Regions from separate parts of the uncultured Romboutsia sp. genome, predicted to be linked through region 2. Evidence: a T-box and tRNA genes for the amino acid it is inferred to sense, from the RefSeq annotation. Region 2 holds a T-box; the other holds one or more tRNA genes.

Region 1 (10,333 bases), on a different contig from region 2:
CTTCTATTCTTCTATTAGTTACTATATAATCATATCTAATAACTAAATTCATAAATAATGCATTTTCATTTACATATTTTTGAATTGATTTGTATATATCTCTTATTTGAGATTCTGTAGTTGCATTTTTTAACGAATTAATATAATTAGTTAATTTCTCATCTTCATATCCTATACTCTCAAGTATATTAGTTGCATCTGGCACTAAAGATAATTCCCATCCAACTAATGCTAAATCATAATTTTTCTCATTTAAAGCTTTATTCATATCTTCAATTGATAGCTCTTCAATTGTATTTTTGATTCCTATATCTTTTAAATTATCACTTATTATATAAGCTGACTTTTTTCTTTCAGGATTATCTTTATTTACTATTATTTTTAAATTTAATTTTGATATTTGCTCCTTTATTACTTTCTCTTTATCCTCTTTTGTAGTTGTTTCATTATCAGTTATATTATCTTTTTTATTATTTGTTTCTAAATTTGATTTATTAAGATCTTGTACTGTATTTTTATTATTTTTTGTATTCTTATCTATATTATTAATATTTTCATTTGTCTCAAGAGTTACTTCTGATAAATATTTTTTAGCCTTTTCTTTACTATACTCTAAAGTCTTTATATCTTTATCATAATATTTTGACTTAGAATTAAGTGGAAAGTTTACTAAAGTAGCATTATTTATATACCCTTCCTCAAGTATCTTATCCTTATTAATCGAGCTTATTATAGCTTTCCTAAAGTTTATATCTTTAAAAAATTCATTATTATAATTAAAAAGCAAGCATTCATAATCTCTACTTTCATATGTAGTTGTTTTAAACTCTTTTTCATAGAATTTACTTAAATCATCTAATGAAATTTTGGCTATATCACTATCTAATGATATAACCATAGATACTTGCGCTTCTTCATCTGGGACAATTTCAACCTCTATATTTTTTGCTGTTGATGGAAGTTGACCATAATAACTATCATTAATAATTAATGATATGTTTTTTCTTTCCTCATAATTTTTTATTTTATATGCACCATTACCTACTAGATTATTTTTGTAGTTATTTATATTCTTATCCTTCTCTAGTTGTTTTTCTGATACTATAGGAAATATCAATGTATCTATAGAAAAAGCATATTTATCATTAAAATTTATATTAAACTCTTTATCATTAATTATTAATATAGATGATATGTTTTCAACTAATGCATTATATGGACTATCTATATTTTGCTTAATTAAATCTACAGTAAATTTTACGTCACTAGAAGTTAATGTAGTTCCATCATGCCATTTAATATCTTTTAGCTTAATATTTATACTCATACCATCATTTTCTATTTTATATTCTTCTACTAACTGAGGAACTGTATCATAATTTTCGTCTATAGTAAATAAACTATCATATATTAAGTTCATTATATAACCGACTGACTTATTTTTATTAGTTATCGGATTTATAGTTTCAGGTTGCATCATAGTTAAATTTATAGTTTTAGAAGTTATTGCACTAGGTTTATTCTCTAGAACTTCTCCACTTTCTTCCTCCATGCTGCATCCAACTAAGCTAGCTACCATAACTAGAATAATCGTCATAAATTTTATCTTATTCATTGATTTAACCTTCCTTGCTATATAACTTGTTGTACATTTTATAATTCTTAGTTACTTTTTTTACATACATTGAAGTCTCTTCAAACGGTATCAAATCTAGTGATTTTCCATCTTTACTATAGCTATAATCACTTAGCCATTTATTAACATTACCAGAACCTCCATTATATGCTGCTATAACTAAATCCAATCGCCCAAATTCTTTATATAATTTATTTAAATACCAGCAACCTATTTTTATATTAGTCTTAGGATCAAATATATCTATATCTCCTAAATTCATTTCTTCTTTTGCCCATTCTCTTGTTATATCACTTATTTGCATAAGTCCCTTGGCACCTTTGTGAGATACAGCATCTTTTTTAAACTTGCTTTCAACTTTAATAACACTATATACTAAATTTTCATCTAAACCAAATTCCTTCGAATATATTTCAACATATTCTGAATACATTCTAGGATATAATATTTTATTAATCGTATCCTTTTCTATAAGTAAAGAAGTAAATAGTATTATAATAATAGCTAAAACAAAAAATATTTTTTTCTTAGCCACGCCAATTCTCCTTCATATATAATAAAAATTCTTTTGTTTTCTCTTTAAGTTCTTCTAAGTCTCCAGAATTGTCTAATACATAATCTGCATACTTTACCTTATCTTCTTGACTTATTTGAGAGCTTATCCTGCTTAAAGCTTCTTCTTTGCTGCAATTATCTCTTTTTTGTATTCTTTTTATTTGAATATCCTCATTACAAGTTATAACTAACACTTTATCAACTATCTCTAAATAACCAGCTTCTATTAATAAAGCTGCATCTATTACTATTATATTTTTATTAAATAATTTAACTTTTTCTATTTCACTTAGTATCTTTTCCTTAATTTTTGGATGTGTTAAGTTATTTAACTCTATAAGTTTATTATCATCATTAAATACGATATTGCCTAAAGCTTTTCTATTTAAACTTCCATCTTCATTTTTTATACTATCACCAAAATGTTCAAATACTGAAGCTAAAAGTTTTTCATCTTCAAAAATTTTTCTAGATATTATATCAGCATCTATTATATTTATATTGTTATCTCTTAATATATTAGATAGGCTACTTTTTCCACATCCTATACTTCCTGTTAATCCTAATATAATCATAAAACACCTACTTTGTATCGTACCAAGAATCACCTATGTTTAAATCTACATCTAAGTTTACATCTAAACATACTGCATTTTCCATCTCATCTTTAACTATCTTTTTAACTATATCTATTTCACTATCTACAGCCTCTACTATAAGTTCATCGTGAACTTGAAGTATAAGTTTAGATTTTAAATTATTTTCCTCTAATTTTTTATATACATTTATCATAGCTATTTTTATTATATCAGCTGCACTTCCTTGTATAGGTGCATTCATTGCTGCTCTTTTTCCTGCATTTCTTAACATGAAATTGCTTGATTTTATCTCTGGTATATATCTTCTTCTATTTAATATGGTAGTAACATATCCATTACTACTAGCATCATCTATAATATTATCCATAAATTCCTTTATCTTATTATATTTATTAAAGTAATTTTCTATATACTCTTTTGCTTGCTTTACTGGTATATTTAAGTCTTCCGATAATCCAAAGTCACTTTTACCATAAACTATTCCAAAGTTTACAGCCTTTGCATCGCTTCTTTGTTTACTAGTTACCTCATCCATACTAACATTAAATACCTGAGATGCTGTTTTTGTATGTATATCTTCATTATGTTTAAATGCATCTATCATAGTCTCATCTTGACTCATATGAGCAAGTACTCTAAGTTCAACTTGAGAATAATCTGCATCTACCAACTTACATCCTTTATCTGATATAAATACTTTTCTTATATTTCTTCCCATTTCAAGTTTAACCGGTATATTTTGTAAATTAGGCTCTGTTGAAGAAATTCTTCCTGTTGTAGTTATCGTTTGATTAAATGATGAATGTATTCTTCCATCTATAGGATTTATTATAGATAATAACCCTTCTACATAAGTCGAATTTAATTTTACTATTTGTCTATACTCTATAATTTTATCAATTATTGGACTTTGATCTTTTAATTTATCTAATACTTCTGCATTAGTTGAGTAGCCAGTCTTCGTCTTTTTAATTACTGGTAGACCTAGTTTTTCAAATAATATTACGCCTAATTGTTTAGGAGAATTTATATTAAATTCTTCTCCTGATATTTCATATATTTCACTTTCAAGTTTTTTTATTATTTCTTTAAATTGTGAACCTAATTCATTTAGTTTTTCCTTATCTACTTTTACTCCTTCATACTCCATATCTGCTAATACTTCAACTAAAGGCATCTCTACATGATATAGTAGTCCATCCATATTACTTTCTTTTAAGTTTTCTTCCATTATTGGCATAACACTTTTCACAGTGTCAATTATCTGAGATATATGGCTACTTAGTTCTTCAAAGCTTAAATCTTGATATTTTTTAGCTTTTACACCTTTACCTAATAATTCTTCCTTTGTTTTTACTTTTTTAGTTAAATATTTCATTGCTATTGCACTACATTCATATGATGTCGATGACATTGAATCAATTAAATACTCAGCAATAGTTATATCAAAATATATATTTTCTAATTTTATACCATATGGTTTAAGTGCTATGTAATCATCTTTTAGATTATATCCTAATTTCTTTATTTCATTACTTGTAAATATGTATTCTAACTTATGTATGCTATTTTCTTCTACATAATATATTTTTTTACCATCCACACTTAAAAATATATATTTTATCCTTTTATCTAATATGTTACCTTCTCTTGTTACTGTCTTTATTATTAATTCATTATTTTCTTTTACCTTATTTATAAATTCATCTATATCCTCTAACTTGGATATTTCTACATTAGCTTCATTAACTATGTCTTCGCTCTCATCTAAACTTCCTATTCTTGGAATTAAGCTCGTAAATCCTAAATATTTAAATACATCTAAAATATCCTTTGTATTATAATTTCCATACTCCAGTTCTTCTAAATTAAATTCTACAGGAACATCTCTTATAATAGTTGCTAATTTTTTACTCATTATTGCTAGTTCTTTATTTTCTTCTAGCTTCTTCTTTGTACTTCCTTTTATACTATCTATATTATCAAATATACCTTCTATACTAGAAAACTCTTTTATAAGCTTTATACCTGTTTTTTCTCCTATTCCTGGAACACCAGGTATATTATCTGATTTATCTCCCATAAGACCTTTTAAATCTATAAATTGAGTAGGCGTCATTTCATATTTTTCAATAACCGAATCATAATCATATTCTTCAACTTTCCCAACTCCCTTTTTAGTTATTAAAGTAGTTGTTTTATTAGATGCAAGTTGTATAGCATCTTTATCTCCTGTAACTATATATACTTTAAACCCATTATCCTCCGCTATTTTAGAAACTGTTCCTATTATATCATCAGCTTCATATCCATCAATTTCTAGCCTATGTATATTAAATTTGTCTAGTAAATCTTTTAACGGTTCAAATTGCTCTCTTAATTCATCTGGCATTTTCTTTCTTCCTGCTTTATATTCCTTAAATTCTATATGCCTAAATGTAGGAGCTTTTCTATCAAAAGCAACACTTATGTGTGTAGGATTATATGTATCTATTATTTTAAGAAGCATATTAGTAAAGCCATATATAGCATTAGTTTTTAATCCTTCTTTATTACTCATTTCTGGTAAAGCATAAAATGCCCTGTTTATTATCGAATTTCCATCTATTATAACTAATGTTTTATTCAAATTTATCACTCCTATTGTTTATATAATTTAATTATAGCTATTATATACCAATGTCTATTATTTAATATTACCATAACATATTGTGAATATTAAGACTAATATATATTGCTAGTAATTTATCAAAGTGCTATAATATTTATATAGCATATGCCGGATTGGTGGAATGGCAGACGCGACGGACTCAAAATCCGTTTCTAATTATAGAGTGTGGGTTCGAGTCCCACATCCGGCACCACTATAAACACTATCTGTTATAGATAGTGTTTATTTGCTTTTTAATGTAATTTCAACTATTTCTGGTTTACAGTTCACCCTAGGTAACACTTTTGATCCACCTAATCCCTTACTTAATATCATAGTAGATTTCCCCATATTATACTCTCCTAAATCATACTTAGGAAAGAACTCTCTATTTGGAGAAAGTAATCCTCCTTTAATTGGAAGCCTAATTATTCCTCCATGTACATGACCTGCTAATACTAAGTCTGCCCCCCATTTTGAGTATCCATCAAAGAAAAATGGTGTATGTACTAATAATATGTTATATTCTCTATTATCTATTTTTCCTAATCTTTTTTCTACATCATATTTATTAAAATCTAAGCTCTTATTTTTATAATTTCTATTAAATAGATATGGATAGTACTTATATGGAATCACTAAACCATATATGTTTATACATTTACTATCTCTTTCTATTTTAACCATTTCATTCTCTAAATTAATAATATTTTTGGTATTTAGTTGTTTGAAATATTCCTTATACAATTCTTTATATTTATTGAACATTACCTTTTGTTCATGGTTTCCAATTATATGATATACTTGGTATTTTCTACTTAACTCATCTATTAATTTTAGTGCAATGCTAAAATCTTCATTTGCACCATCAATCAAATCTCCAGTTATACATACTATATCTGGCTTTAATTTATCTATTTTCTCTAATAAAATACTATTGTCTATTCCAAAACTTCTATTGTGTAAATCACTTATCTGAACTATTTTAAATTTATCAAATACTTTAGGTATTTTTCTACTTTTTACTTCATAACTTACACACTCTATATCTTCTGATTTATGCATATAATATCTATATCCACTAAGTAGCACAATAGCTCCACTTATAAGTAATTCTTTAAACATTATACTCCCTACCTTTTAAGAACTATATTTAACTAATATAAATCTTAAACTAATTATTTATAATTATATCAGTTTCTTAAAGTATATTAATATTATAATTAAAAAGAGACTATACTTGAAATAGTATAATCTCTTTTTTTACTATTAATCATCTTTTTTTACTTTATGATAAAGCTTTTGTGTCTTTGTTTTATTAGATCCACTATCTTTAGCTCCTATGTGTAAACCATTTTCTATTCCTAACTCAGAACCATGTTCAAAGTACATTTTTCTCATCTCTGCTTTTGATTTAGGTCTATCTTTAAGTCTATTTTTATTATTATCCATGATAAAATTAATCCTCCTCTAAGTCTTTCTTAAGATTAATTTATCCAAAGCTTTAATTCATATTCTTTTTTCAATATTACATTATTTTCTATTAATAGAATACTATAAACATTATTTTAAATTTATTTAAAGAATGAAAAGTCATTTAATAAATTTAAACCTTCACTTATTTCCACTATCTTAATATTTTCTATCTTATTAGAATTGTTATATACTAACATAATTTCATTATTTGAAGAATTTATTTTATTTAATAAATATACTTTTATATTTTTTTCTCTTTTATTATCATAAATCTCAAAATTTGCTGTGATATATTCTATGTCTTTTAAAAAGATTTCTATATCTTCTCCTATATATTTATCTAATTTTATATTTTCAAATTTATCTGGTAATAAATTAGTTTTCTCGCTATATCTATCTACCACTATATCTACACTTGATTTAATATTTTCTTTTTCATCTTTAGATAAAAGTTCATAAGTTTGAACATCCTTTACTATATTATTATCAAGTTGTATATATAAAGCACTACTTTTTGACTTGTCCACATTAGTTTCTTTTGGATATATCAATCTAATATTTTCTATATTATTAAGTTCTTCTATATTACTTATATCTTTCACTTTATCCATATCAATATAATAAGTAGTGCAGTATGGACGACCCATATTCTCTAATACATATTTATAATCTTTTCCAATTATTTCATTTACATTATTTTGTACTTTAGTCATAGTTTTTTGACAAGTAGCTTCATCTGCTATTTGTTGTACAGAATCTATACCTTTACTACTACATCCAGTAACTAAAAAAGCAAATGAAATAAAGCTAATCATTAATGCTTTTCTTATATTCATCATCTGCCCTTTCTTATTAATTATTTTAAAATTTAATTTACCTTTAATTCATTTTATTACTATATAATAGATTATATACTATTTTTTTTAATCTTATAAATACATACTTACTATTTGTAATGTTTTTGTAATAAGATGTAATATTAACTGAAATTATAAATTTAATTATATATATAAATAATTTAAAGGAGGTATTACTAATGGATGTTAAACAACTTGAAGCCTTTGTAGCTGTTGCTAAATACAAAAGTTTTTCAAAAGCTGCTCGAGAACTATTTTTAACACAACCTACAGTAAGTGCTCATATACAAAATTTAGAAAAAGAGTTGGATGCAGTTTTATTTAATAGAAATAACAAATGTATAACATTAACTAAGTCCGGAGAAATACTCTTAGAAAATGCAGTTTCTATATTGAATAATTGTAAAAAAGCTATATATGATATAAAAGAATATTCTGGTAAAATAGAAGGTTTGATCGATATTGCATCTAGTTCAATACCTGAAACCTATATCCTTCCTGATTTTATTAAGTCATTTTCTAGTAAATATCCAGATGTGAAGTTTAGTATAAGTCATTTTGACTCTCAATATGCTATATCTGAAATTTTAAATGGAAGAATAAGCTTTGGATTTGTGGGTTCAAAAACTTCTAATCCTCAAATAAAATATTTTGATTTAATAAATGATGAATTAGTTCTTATAGCTCCAATTGATTTAAATATAGATAATGATAATGGATATATAGATATAGATGAACTAAATAAACTTAAATTTATAATGAGAAAAGAAGGTTCTGGAACTAGAAATTTAACTTTTAATATACTAAAAGGACACAATTTTAATATTAATAATTTAAATATACTTGCTTATGTTGAATCTAATGAAACCATAAAAGAGATGGTTAAGATAGGTCTTGGTGTTTCTTTTATATCATACAAATCTGCTAAAGACTATATAAAAAATAATAAATTAAAATTCTATAGAGTAAAAAATATTAATTTTGCTAGAAAGTTTTATTTTATTTATTCTAAGAAAAAGGCATTTAGTCCTCTAGAAAATAAGTTTTTAAGCAGCTTATGTGAATATTTTGATATAAAAAGAGAAATAGACTAAAAAAGTCTACTTCTCTTTTTATATTATAAATTTATATTAAAAAATGCTTTATATCCCTTATACATTTCATACATATCTACCTTTGAAACTATTTCATAAGGTGAGTGCATATTTAATACTCCTATACCACAGTCTATAACCTCTGCACCGTAGTTAGCTAATATATATGCTATTGTTCCACCACCACCTTGGTCAACTTTTCCAAGTTCAGCAGTTTGCCATACTACATTACCTTGATTAAATATTCTTCTTACTTCAGCCATAAATTCAGCATTAGCATCATTACAACCACCTTTACCTCTAGAACCTGTATACTTACTTAAAACTAATCCATGTCCCATATATGCAGAATTTCTTTTGTCATATACTTCAGAATAATTTGGATCATATCCTGCTGAAACATCAGCAGATAATACTTTCGAATTTGCCATAGCTCTTCTTACTTTTAATTCAGAGTAATTTCCTTCTAATTCTATAAGTTCAGCTACTGTATTTTCAAAAAACTTTGAATGCATTCCCGTATTTCCTTGAGATCCAACTTCTTCTTTATCTACACATAAAGCAACAGCACAATATTCAGGGTCTTTAGTATCTATTAAAGCTTTTACTGCACCATATGAACAAACTCTATCATCATGTCCATAAGCTAATACCATAGATCTATCAAGGCCTAAATCACGAGCCTTTCCAGCTGGTACTATTTCTATTTCAGCACTTAATAAATCTTCTTCTATAATTCCGTATTTACTATTTAGTATTTTTAATATATTTTCCTCTATAGCCTCTTTTTCTGAACCTTCTAATGGTATACTACCAATTAGTAGGTTAAGTTGTTCTCCTGTTATACCATCTGCAAGCTTCTTTTGCATTTGATCCTGTGCTAAGTGTGGTAATAAATCAGTTATACAAAATACTGGATCATTTTCATCTTCTCCAATACAAATGTCTACTTTTTGTCCATCGTTTAATATTATTAAACCATGTATAGCAAGTGGTATTGTAGACCATTGATATTTTTTTATTCCACCATAGTAATGTGTCTTAAAAAATCCTAAATTTGCTTCTTGATATAGTGGGTGTGGTTTTAAATCTATTCTTGGAGAATCTATATGTCCTCCTATTATTTTCATACCATTTTCTAATTTATTTTTACCCATTATAAATAAAGCAACTGCTTTATCTTTATTAACTGCATAAATTTTATCTCCTGGATTTACCTTTCCATTGTTCATAGCTTCATCTATTGATATATATCCATTTTCTTTAGCCATTCTTACAATTTCTCTAGCTGATGTTCTCTCTGTTTTTCCAACATCTAAAAAGTGCATATATCCTTTTGAGTAGTTCATTACATCATCTAGTTTATTATTTTCTCTTTCAAATTCCCAAGCATTTTTTGCTTCGTACTTTAATCTCATATTATTTACCCCTCCTGATTTTATTTTTAATTCTTTTTATTCTTCATT
Region 2 (11,896 bases):
GCTAAACCAAAGATAGCTAACTACCACTTTACAACATTAACTCCTAATTTAGGTGTTGTTCAAACTAAATTTGGAGAGAGTTTTGTTTTAGCTGATATACCAGGTCTTATAGAAGGTGCTGCAGAAGGTGTAGGTTTAGGCCATGACTTCTTAAGACATGTTGAAAGAACTAAAGTTTTAATACATATAGTTGATATATCTGGTTTAGAAGGCAGAGATGCTTTAGATGACTTTGATAAAATTAATGGTGAATTAAAACTATACAATGAAAAATTAGCTACAAGACCACAAGTTGTAGTTGCTAATAAGATGGATATACTAGAAGATGAAAGTATATTTGATGAATTCAAAAATGAATTAGAGGGAAGAGGATATAAAGTATTTAAAATGTCTGCTGCAACACGTCAAGGTGTAGATGATGTAATTGCTTATGTATCTGAATTATTAAGAGAAGCTGAAGAAATAGAGTTAGTTTCAGAAGAAGAAATGTTTAGACCTGAACTTGATGAAGTACAAGATGAAGGTTTACAAATAGATATAGAAGATGGAGTATATGTAGTAACTGGTAAATCTTTAAGAAGAATTATGTACTCTGTTAACTTTGATGATATGGAATCTCTTCAATATTTCCAAAAGGCTATGGAAAGCCAAGGTGTATTCGATAGATTAAGAGAAATGGGAATAGAAGATGGAGATACAGTTAGAATTTACGAAATAGAATTTGAATTCTATAATTAATATAGATGAGGTGACACAATGTTAAAAGGTAAGCAAAGAGCATATTTAAGATCAATAGCAAATACTTTAAAGCCTTCAACTCAAATAGGTAAAGATGGAGTTACTGAAAGCTTTTTAGAGCAATTAGATGATATGTTAAGAAAAAGGGAAATAGTTAAAGTAACAATACTTGAAACTGCAGGACTTGAAACTAAAGAAACTGCTAATGCTATATGTGAAGCTTTAAGAGCTGAGTTTGTTCAAGCTATAGGATCGAAGTTTACTTTATATAAGAAAAATACAGAGAATCCACAAATAGTATTCCCAGGACATGAACAAGCTAAGGCTAAAGTAAAGGCTGAAAATGTTACTAAAAAAGGAAGAGTAACAAAAAGATCGGTTAGATAATATTTTAAGCATCTGTAAATATACAGATGCTTTTTTATTATTAAAAAATGATATAAAATCAATGATTATATATCATTAACTTATATATGTAACATTAATTAATTTGATAAAATTAAAAAGTTTTTAATAATTTATAAAATTTTATATAATAAAATATTTATTCGATACATTACTTTAGCTATGTAGATTTTGTGTAAATAATAATTACTTATTAAATATTGTAGAATAATGTAAAATAAACTAATATACTATAGATTTTATGAAAAAAAAGTGTTAATATAATAACTAGCTTATAAAAATAAATAAAAATAAAAAAATACTTTTAGAAATAATGTAATTTATTTAGGGAGGGAGAATTATAATGAGAGTAATTATAGTAGGTGCAGTTGCAGCTGGGATGAGTGCAGCAGCTAAGTTAAAAAGAATGAAACCTGAATATGATGTTGTAGTATATGAAAAAACAGATGTAGTATCATTTGGAGCATGTGGGCTTCCATACTTTGTTGGAGGATTCTTCGATGATGCTAATAATATGATAGCAAGAAGTGCAGAAAAATTTAGAGAAACCGGAATAGATTTAAATGTATTCCATGAAGTTGTTAAGGTTGATACAGAGGCTAAAAAAGTTACAGTAAGAAATTTAGAAACAAATGTTGAATTTGAAGATTCTTATGATAAGTTAATGATAGCAACAGGAGCAAGTAGTATAATACCTCCTATAAAAAATGTTAAGTTAGAGAATGTTTCAACGTTAAAGACTATGGAAGATGGAATAAAAGTAAAAGAATTATTAAATAAAGAAGAAAATCAAAAGGTAGCTATAATAGGTGCAGGATTTATAGGTCTTGAAGCTGTTGAAGCTGCTAAGCAGTTAGGTAAAGAAGTAAGAGTATTCCAATCAGAATCAAGAGTTCTTGCGCAAGTTTTTGACAAAGAAATAACTGACGTATTAGAAGAAGAGATTAAAAAACACGATGTAGATTTAAGATTAGAAGAACTAGTATCTGAATTAGTTGGAGAAACTAAGGTAGAAAAAATTATAACAAACAAAGGTGAATATGAAGCTGATGTAGTTATTATAGCAACAGGAGTAAGACCAAATACGTCATTCTTAAAAGATACATCTATAGAAATGTTACCAAATGGAGCTATAATAGTTGATGAATTTGGTAGAACTTCAGTTGAAGATATATATGCAGCTGGAGATTGTGCTACTATACAAAATATAGTAACAGGTCAAGATTCATATGTACCTCTTGCAACAGGAGCTAATAAATTAGGTAGAATAGTTGGTGAAAATTTAGCAGGAGCAAATAACTCATTCCAAGGATCATTAGGTTCAAGCTGTATAAAAGTTATGGATATGGAAGCAGCTTCAACTGGTATGACTGAGTCACAAGCTCAAAAGCTAGGTATAAACTATAAGGCTAAATTTATATCAGACTTTAACCAAACAAATTACTATCCAGGTAGAGATAAAATATATGTAAAGCTTGTTTATGATGCAGATACTAAGGTTATATTAGGTGGACAAGTTGCTGGATTTAAAGACTCAGTTCAAAGATGTAATGTAATAGCAGCAGCTATATTTGGAAAATTAACAACTAATCAATTAGGAATGTTAGATTTATGCTATGCACCACCATTTGCTAGAACATGGGATGTATTAAATGTAGCTGGAAATGTATGTAAATAATTAATATTAAATATTAATTAAAATAAAAGGATGTATCTTAGTTTTATAAAATTAAGTTACATCCTTTTTATATAGTTAATTTTCAAAATTTAAATTAATATCATATCTATCTTTTCCAACTATAGTATTTTCAAATACATCAGTTGCATTTTTTATATATAGATTAGGATCTTCTAGAGAAGGGCTAAAGTGAGTTAAAAGTAATGTCTTAACATTACCAAGTCTTGCTAAATTGGCAGCCTCTCTAAATGTCATATGCTTATTTTTAACAGCTTTAGATATATCTAAATCATCTCCATACATAGCTTCACATATGAATAAATCACTGTTATTTATAAACTCAGGAATTGATAATATTGGTCTTGTATCTGTAATAAAGCTAATTTTTATTCCTTTTCGATTATCTCCTAAAACCATATCTGGAGAGTATTCAATATTTTCAAAAACTATATTTTTTCCACTTTGAAGTTTTTGCCATAATAATTTAGGAACATTGTTTTTGATAGCTTTTTCTATATTAAACTTAGGTGTTCTCTTAAAGTACAAGCTATATCCTAGGCACTCGCTTGAATGATCTAGCTCTAAAGTCGAAATTTCTATATCTTTTAATATATCATTAACCAAAGAGAATGTACCTTTAGGATTTTCAACAACAATTATTTTATATGGTAAGTATTCTATTAAAGTTTTAAGCGCATTTATCATTTTACCAATACCTTTAGGACCAACTATAGTTAAATCATCAATTCTAGAGCTATTTCCTATAGTAGATAAAAGTCCCATAAGACCGTAAAAATGATCGCCGTGAAGGTGAGTTATACATATTAAATCTATATTTTTAAAACCACAATTTTTCATTCTCATAGAAACTTGAGTACCTTCACCACAATCAATAAGTATTTTTCTTCCTTTATAATTTATAAACAAAGAAGAGAGAAATCTATTTGGCATTGGCATATTGCCTCCACAACCTAGCAAAACTAAATCTATCATAAAAAGACTCCTTTTATTTAAGACTATCTTGTTTGTAAAGTTTAGTTACATTATATATACCAAGTAAAAAACTTAAGATACCGACAATTAGTTTCATTTATTACCTCCATACTTAATATTCATATTCATCAAAATTTAAAATTTTATTTAAAACAGATTTGATCGTATCATAACCAAATCCTTTATAAGCGAGATGCTGAGAAAGCTTTTGGTATATTTTTCTTTTATCTTCGTTTTTTATTCTCTCATAACGCTTTTTAGCTAGATACATTGCATTTTCAAATTCAACATTAGAATTAATATTAGATATAGCATGGGATATATCTTCAGAATCTATTCCTTTATTGTAAAGATTTTGTTTTATTTTATTTTTACCACATTTATTTAAGTTAATATTAGTATTTACTATTTTTTGAGCTAATAATTTATCATCAATAAACTTATTATTCCTTAAAAAATCTAATACTTTTTCGATAGTGTGTTCTTCAAATTCAGAAGATAATTTTTCTTTTATTTTTTTCTCTGATTGGTCAGCTTTAGATAATATATTTAAGGCTTTATTTTTAGCTTTAATGTACATATCATCATCGAGTAAAGTTTTTAAATTTTCTTTATTTATCTCCATACCTTTTTTTAGATTAAATGTATAAACAAGCTCAGTAAATACAGACATAAAAAATTCATCATTAATATAAATATTTACTCTATCTGTATTTTTCTTTTGTGCTTCTATTTTTGTAATTATAGCCATTATATTTCTCCTTAATTATACATAATAATATGATTATACACTAAAAAGTAATTTAATATATTTAATAAATAAAAAATAATGATACAATAATAATATAATTTAACAAAGGAGATAAATTATGGCAATTAACAATATAGTTGATGAGTCTTTTATAATTAATCAAAAGAAGTTAAAGCAATTTGGGGATAGGTGTAGTAATGTAAAGATAGGTATAATGGGTGGGACGTTTGACCCTATACATTACGCACATTTAGCGACAGCTGAATTTATAAGAGATAATTATAAATTAGACAAAATATTATTTATACCATCCGGAAATCCTCCTCATAAAAAGGGGAATATAACTGATAAATATGATAGGTATAATATGGTATTATTATCTACAGTTAATAATGATGACTTTATAGTTTCTGATATAGAAATAAAAAGAGAAAAAAGTACTTATACAATAGATACATTAAAAGTTTTAAAACAAATATATAAAAATGCAGAGATATATTTTATAACTGGAGCGGATGCTATATGTGATATAGAAACTTGGAAGGATGTTGAGGGGAACTTTAAATTAGCAAACTTTATAGCAGCAACAAGACCAGGAATAAGTTTATTAAGAGCTAATGAAAAAATAAAAGAGCTAAAAGATAAGTACAATGCAAATATTGAAAGTGTATATGTGCCATCTTTAGATATATCATCAACATATATAAGGGAACAATTAAATAAACATAAAACAATTAGATATTTAGTACCTGAATTAGTACAAGAATATATATATAACAAAAAATTATATAGTAGTGGAGAATAATATATGAATTTAGAATTAATTAATAATAAGATACAAGAAATGTTACCGGAAAAGAGGTATAAACATTCATTAAATGTGGCAAATTGTGCTGTAAAGTTAAGTGAAATTTATGGGTGTGATAAAGAAAAAGCTTATATAGCAGGAATAGCGCATGACTGTGCTAAGTATTTAAACAAAGATGAAGTAAAATATTATGTAGATAAATATAAAATAGTTTTAGATGAAATAGAAAAAGACAACTTAGCATTATCTCATAGCTTAATAGGTTCATACATAGCAAAATATGAATTTGGAATAAATGATAAAGATATAATAAATGCTATAAAGTACCATACTACAGGTAAAGAAGACATGGACATAATAGAAAAAATAATTTATATTGCAGACTTAATAGAGGAAGATAGAGATTTTCCTGGAGTGGAAGAATTAAGAGATTTAGTTTATAATAAAGAATTAGATAAAGCCTTACTTATTTCATTTAATAATACAATAAAATTTGTAATAGAGAACAATCAGTTAATACATAATAGAACAGTAGATGCAAGAAATTATCTTATAAAAAATAAAATTTTATAAAAGCATAGAATAAAAATAAATTTAATACATTATATAATAAAATACAATGGTTTATTTACGTATTATTTATGGTATAATAATTAAATATGTTTATAATCATGAAAGGAAGGAAATAATATGACAGTAGAAAACATTACAAAAGTTATATATGATGCAATAGATGATAAACTAGGTAAAGATATAGCAATATTAAATATAGGAGCTGTGTCTAGCTTATGTGATTACTTTGTAATAGCTACAGCATCTTCTCAAAGACAAGTAAAAGCTATAGCTGACAATGTAGAAGATGAATTAACTAAACTTGGTATAGAAGCTAGAGGAAAAGAAGGATATGATAGCCAAGTTTGGGTTTTACTTGATTATGGCGATGTTATGGTTCATATATTTAATGAAGAAAACAGAGATTTCTATAACTTAGAAAAGCTATGGAAAGATGCTCCATATGTGGATGTTGACAACTTAGCTTAATGATGTTAACATTATAATTAAAATTTTAAATTATTAAATAGACTAGAGTAGTAAAAGAATATATTTTTTCAGAGAGCTAGTGGTGCTGTGAACTAGTAAAATGTACCTTTGAACTTGCTAGGTAAAATCTATTTAGCCGTAGTTGGCATAAAAACTATCTAAGAGAGCCTTATTAGGCTAATTAGGGTGGTACCGCGAAGATAATCCTCGTCCCTAAACATTGTGTTTAGTGATTGAGGATTTTTTTAATATTATTAACATAGGAGGAAATTTTGATGAACGTTTATAAACCAAATGAAATTGAGTCAAAATGGCAAAAAACTTGGGAAGAAAATGGACAATATAAAACAGATACTAATGATAATACAAAGCCTAAGTATTATGCATTAGAAATGTTCCCTTATCCATCAGGAAAATTACATATGGGACATGTTAGAAACTACTCTATAGGTGACGTAGTTGCTAGATTTAAGAAAATGCAAGGGTACAATGTTCTACATCCAATGGGATGGGATTCATTTGGACTTCCAGCAGAAAATGCAGCTATAAAGCATGGAATACATCCAGACAAATGGACTATGGAAAATATAGCTGACATCAGAGAACAATTAAAAACTTTAGGTCTTAGCTTTGACTGGGATAGAGAAATAGCTACATCTACACCAGAATACTATAAGTTTACTCAACAAATATTCTTAAAAATGTTAGAACATGGACTAGCATATAAGAAAAAATCTTTCGTAAACTGGTGTCCATCTTGTGAAACAGTTCTTGCTAATGAGCAAGTTGTACAAGGTGCATGTGAAAGATGTGATTCTGTAGTAATAAAGAAAGACTTAGAACAATGGTATTTCAAAACTACTCATTTTGCAGAGGAATTATTACAAGATATAGATACTTTAGATGGATGGCCAGAAAAAGTTAAAACTATGCAAAGAAACTGGATAGGAAAAAGTACTGGTGCTGAAATAACTTTCGATATAGATGGAAGTGACAAATCTATAACTGTATTTACAACTAGACCAGATACTGTATATGGAGTTTCTTACATGGTTTTAGCTCCAGAGCATTCATTAGTTAAAGAACTAGTTGCGAAAACAGAATATGAAGAAGCAGTAGAAGCATTTGTTCAAAAAATGCATACTATGACAGAAATAGAGAGAACTTCAAGTGATGTTGAAAAAGAAGGAATATTCATAGGTAAATATGTTGTAAATCCATTAACAGGTAAAAAAGTTCCTTTATGGATAGCTAACTACGTACTTGTTGATTATGGAACAGGTGCAGTTATGGCAGTTCCGGCTCATGATGAAAGAGATGCTGATTTTGCATCTAAATATGACTTAGAAGTAGTAACTGTAATAGATGAAGATAATAAAATGATAAACTCAGCAGAATTTGATGGAATGGACGCTGATAAAGCATTTGATGCTATAATAGAAAAGATAGAAGAAATAGGAAGAGGAAAGAAAACAGTTAACTATAGATTAAGAGACTGGTTACTTTCTAGACAAAGATACTGGGGATGTCCAATACCTGTAGTATATTGTGATGAATGTGGTATAGTTCCAGAAAAGAAAGAAAACTTACCAATATTATTACCAACAGATGTAGAGTTTACAGGAAAGGGTGAATCGCCACTTACAACATCTAAAACATTTATGAATACAACTTGTCCATGTTGTGGAAAACCAGCTAGAAGAGAAGCTGACACAATGGATACATTCGTAGATTCTTCTTGGTACTTCTTAAGATATATAGATCCTAAAAATACTGAAGAACCATTTAGTAAAGAAGCAGTTAACAACTGGATGCCAGTTGACCAATATATAGGTGGGGTAGAGCATGCTATATTACATCTTCTTTACTCAAGATTCTTTGTAAAAGCATTTAATTCTATGGGAATGTTAGATTTTAAAGAGCCTTTCAAAAACTTATTAACTCAAGGTATGGTTTTAAAAGATGGTGCTAAGATGAGTAAATCTAAAGGGAATGTTGTAGCTCCATCAGAAATAATAGAAGAATACGGAGTTGATACAGCTAGATTATTCGTATTATTTGCAGCACCTCCAGAAAGAGACTTAGAATGGTCAGACCAAGGTGTTGAAGGATGCTTTAGATTCTTAAATAGAGTATATAGATTAGTAGATGAATTATCTGATATAGCTAAATCTGATGTTGAGTCAAAAGAATTAACTAAAGAAGATAAAGCTATGAGATATACTATACATGCAACTTTAAAGAAAGTTACTGAAGATTTAAATGAAAAGTTTGGATTTAATACTGCTATATCAGCATTAATGGAATTAATAAATGAAATGTATAAGTACAAAGAATTAGATTCTAGAAATGAAGCAGTTATAAAAGAAGGTGTAGAAACTATAGTAACTATACTTGCTCCATTTGCACCTCATATAGGTGAAGAACTATGGGCTATGATAGGAAAAGAAGGAAGTATATTTAATATATCTTGGCCAAAATACGATGAAACTGCTTTAGTTAAAGATGAAGTTGAGATAGTTGTTCAAATAAATGGAAAAGTAAGAGGAAAATTAAGTGTTGCTGCTAATATTTCTAGAGAAGAAATGGAAAAAGTAGCAATGGAAGATGAAAAAATAAAAGCACTAGTTGAAGGTAAAACTATAGTTAAAGTAGTTGCAGTACCTAAGAAATTAGTTAATATAGTTGTAAAATAATAAATTAATAAAAAGCTCTTTGTATATTTAAATACAAAGAGTTTTTTGTTTGAAAAATAAGAGTTAATTGAAATATTATAAAATTTAAAATATAAAAGTGAAAAAAATATTTTAAAATGTAAAAATTAATGTTGATTTTTGAAAAAAAAAGGTATAAAATCTAATTATTGATAATAAAAAAACGTTTACGGGAGTGTATGAAATGACAAAGGTTACTTTACAAGACATAAAGAATGCAAAAGAAACTATAAAAGATATAGTAAAGCAAACTGATATATTAGAAAGTGCAAAACTTAGTGCTATGACTGGGGCAAATGTTTTCTACAAATGTGAAAATCTTCAAAAAACAGGTTCTTTTAAAGTAAGAGGAGCTTGTAACAAAATAGCAAACTTAACTGAGGAAGAAAAGGCAAATGGTGTTATAGCATCAAGTGCAGGAAATCATGCACAAGGTGTTGCATTAGGTGCTAAAATGACAGGAATAAATGCTACAATAGTAATGCCAGCTACTGCACCTTTAGCCAAAGTTACAGCAACTAAAGGATACGGAGCAGAAGTAGTATTAAATGGTTTAGTTTATGATGATGCTTACGCAAAAGCAGTTGAAATACAAAAAGAAACTGGAGCAACTTTCTTGCATCCATTTAATGATAAATATGTAATAGCAGGACAAGGAACTATAGGTCTTGAAATACTTGAGCAATTAGATGGAAAAGTTGATACTATACTTTGTCCAATCGGTGGAGGGGGAATAATAGCTGGTATAGCAGTAGCAGCTAAAGGAATAAACCCTAACATAAAAATAGTAGGTGTTCAAACTGCGAATATACCTTCAATGCAGGAGTCTATGAAAAATGGTGAAGTTACAACAGCATTTAAATCTACTACAATAGCTGATGGTATAGCTGTTAAAACACCTGGTGATGTAACTTTTGAAATAATAAATGAATTAGTTGATGAAGTAGTAGTTGTTGAAGAAGATGAAATAGCTCAAGGTATGTTATTCTTAATGGAAAATCAAAAAGTTGTAGCTGAAGGAGCTGGAGCTGTAACTACTGCTGCATTATTAAGTGGAAAATATGTACCTAAAAAAGATGAAAATGTAGTTTGTGTAATATCTGGAGGAAATGTAGATGTTAATACATTATACAGAGTTATAGGAACTGCTTTAACTAAAGAAGCTAGAAGATATTCATTTAATACAGTAATACAAGATAAGCCAGGCGGACTTGCTGAATTAACTAAAATAATAAGTGAATATGATGCTAATATACTAAGCGCTAATTTATCAAGATCATCTATGGGTGGAGCATTAGGTAGTCTTACTGCAGAAATGGTGCTTGAAACATTCAACCATAATCACATAGATAAATTAAAAGTTGCTATAACAGAAGCTGGATTTGAAATAGTAGAAATATAATATAAATAAAATACAAATAAAGGTTAACTTTAAATTATAAAGTTAACTTTTATTTCTGATTAATATAAAAAAATATATACAACAAAACTTATATAATAGTATAATGATAAATGAAAATGTGTAATATACATATATATTTATATTCATAGGAGGAATTTTAATATGAAACATCAAGTAATACATACAGATAATGCACCTAAAGCTATAGGACCATACTCTCAAGCTGTTAAAGCTGGAAATATGTTATTCGTATCAGGACAAGTTCCATTTGTACCTGAAACTATGGAAATAGTAGAAGGAGATGTAAAAGCTCAAACTGCTCAATCTTTAAAAAATGTTCAAGCTATATTAGCTGAAGCTGGGCTTGACTTTTCTCATGTAGTAAAATCTACAGTATTTATAAAAGATATGAATGAATTTGCTCAAATAAATGAAGTATATGCTGAGTTCTTCGGTGAAAATAAACCAGCTAGAGCTTGTGTAGAAGTTGCAAGACTTCCAAAAGATGTTAAAGTAGAAATAGAAGTAATAGCTATAGGATAGTTTTATAAAAAATGGTCAGTTATATACTGGCCATTTTTTAATAATGTATAAATATTTTTATTAAGATTTATACATAATAATACAAAAAAGTAAATTAAAAAATATATATTTTTTTAAAATAAGACTTCACAAAGTCGAATTTTAGTATATAATGATATGTATGAAATGAATATAAATATATCTTAAAATTAAGTTTTAATTACATGTAATGAAAACCATTTTATAGATATATTTATATGGGTATATATAATAGCAAAGAATACTTAAATAAAATTTTAAGTTTAATTCTATATACAATTAGACAAGAAAGAGGTAATATAATGGCTAAAGATTATAGTGTATTTGATATAGTAGGTCCTAACATGATAGGTCCATCAAGTTCTCATACTGCAGGAGCTGCAAGACTTGGAAAGAGCGCTTCTAAAATAGCAGGAAAACCAGTAAAAGAAGTAAACTTTTTACTTCACGGATCATTTGCAGAAACTTATAAAGGTCATGGTACAGATAAGGCATTAGTTGGTGGTATATTAGGGTTCGATCCAGATGATGCTAGAATCAAGTATTCTTTTGAATTAGCAAAAGAACAAGGGGTTAAGTTTGAATTCATAAAAACTAACTTAGGAGAAAACGTTCATCCTAATACAGTAAAAATGGAAATGATATTAGAAGATGGCTCTAAATCAACAGTAATGGGTGCTTCTATAGGTGGAGGAAACATAAAGCTTACTGAAATGGATGGTTTAGCACTTGACTTTAATGGTTCTAGAAGTGCTGTAGTATTAGAAATAAAAGATATACCTGGTGCAATAGCATTTATAACAGG

The links. A T-box is a leader RNA that pairs with one kind of tRNA and senses whether it is charged. The one in region 2 lies ahead of leuS (leucine--tRNA ligase), so its partner is inferred to be a tRNA-Leu.
Region 1: it has a tRNA-Leu gene. The T-box ahead of leuS (leucine--tRNA ligase) is inferred to sense a tRNA for this amino acid. The anticodon was not compared.

Annotation. Positions count from the first base shown of each region.
Region 1 is NZ_CATXCO010000056.1:843-11,175, forward strand. It holds gene Q5F54_RS05720 (ABC transporter substrate-binding protein) at 1-1,615, opposite strand, end outside; gene Q5F54_RS05725 (lytic transglycosylase domain-containing protein) at 1,620-2,171, opposite strand; gene coaE (dephospho-CoA kinase) at 2,164-2,766, opposite strand; gene polA (DNA polymerase I) at 2,774-5,419, opposite strand; tRNA gene Q5F54_RS05740 (tRNA-Leu) at 5,569-5,654, shown strand; gene Q5F54_RS05745 (metallophosphoesterase) at 5,684-6,565, opposite strand; gene Q5F54_RS05750 (hypothetical protein) at 6,710-6,892, opposite strand; gene Q5F54_RS05755 (hypothetical protein) at 7,015-7,752, opposite strand; gene Q5F54_RS05760 (selenium metabolism-associated LysR family transcriptional regulator) at 7,953-8,867, shown strand; gene Q5F54_RS05765 (aminopeptidase) at 8,891-10,285, opposite strand; gene Q5F54_RS05770 (DUF896 domain-containing protein) at 10,312-10,333, opposite strand, start outside.
Region 2 is NZ_CATXCO010000021.1:4,937-16,832, forward strand. It holds gene obgE (GTPase ObgE) at 1-738, shown strand, start outside; gene Q5F54_RS03210 (YhbY family RNA-binding protein) at 757-1,125, shown strand; gene Q5F54_RS03215 (CoA-disulfide reductase) at 1,487-2,821, shown strand; gene Q5F54_RS03220 (ribonuclease Z) at 2,897-3,814, opposite strand; gene recX (recombination regulator RecX) at 3,927-4,565, opposite strand; gene nadD (nicotinate-nucleotide adenylyltransferase) at 4,684-5,370, shown strand; gene yqeK (bis(5'-nucleosyl)-tetraphosphatase (symmetrical) YqeK) at 5,374-5,946, shown strand; gene rsfS (ribosome silencing factor) at 6,064-6,414, shown strand; T-box leader at 6,443-6,632, shown strand; gene leuS (leucine--tRNA ligase) at 6,690-9,110, shown strand; gene ilvA (threonine ammonia-lyase) at 9,313-10,530, shown strand; gene Q5F54_RS03255 (RidA family protein) at 10,693-11,073, shown strand; gene sdaAB (L-serine ammonia-lyase, iron-sulfur-dependent subunit beta) at 11,394-11,896, shown strand, end outside.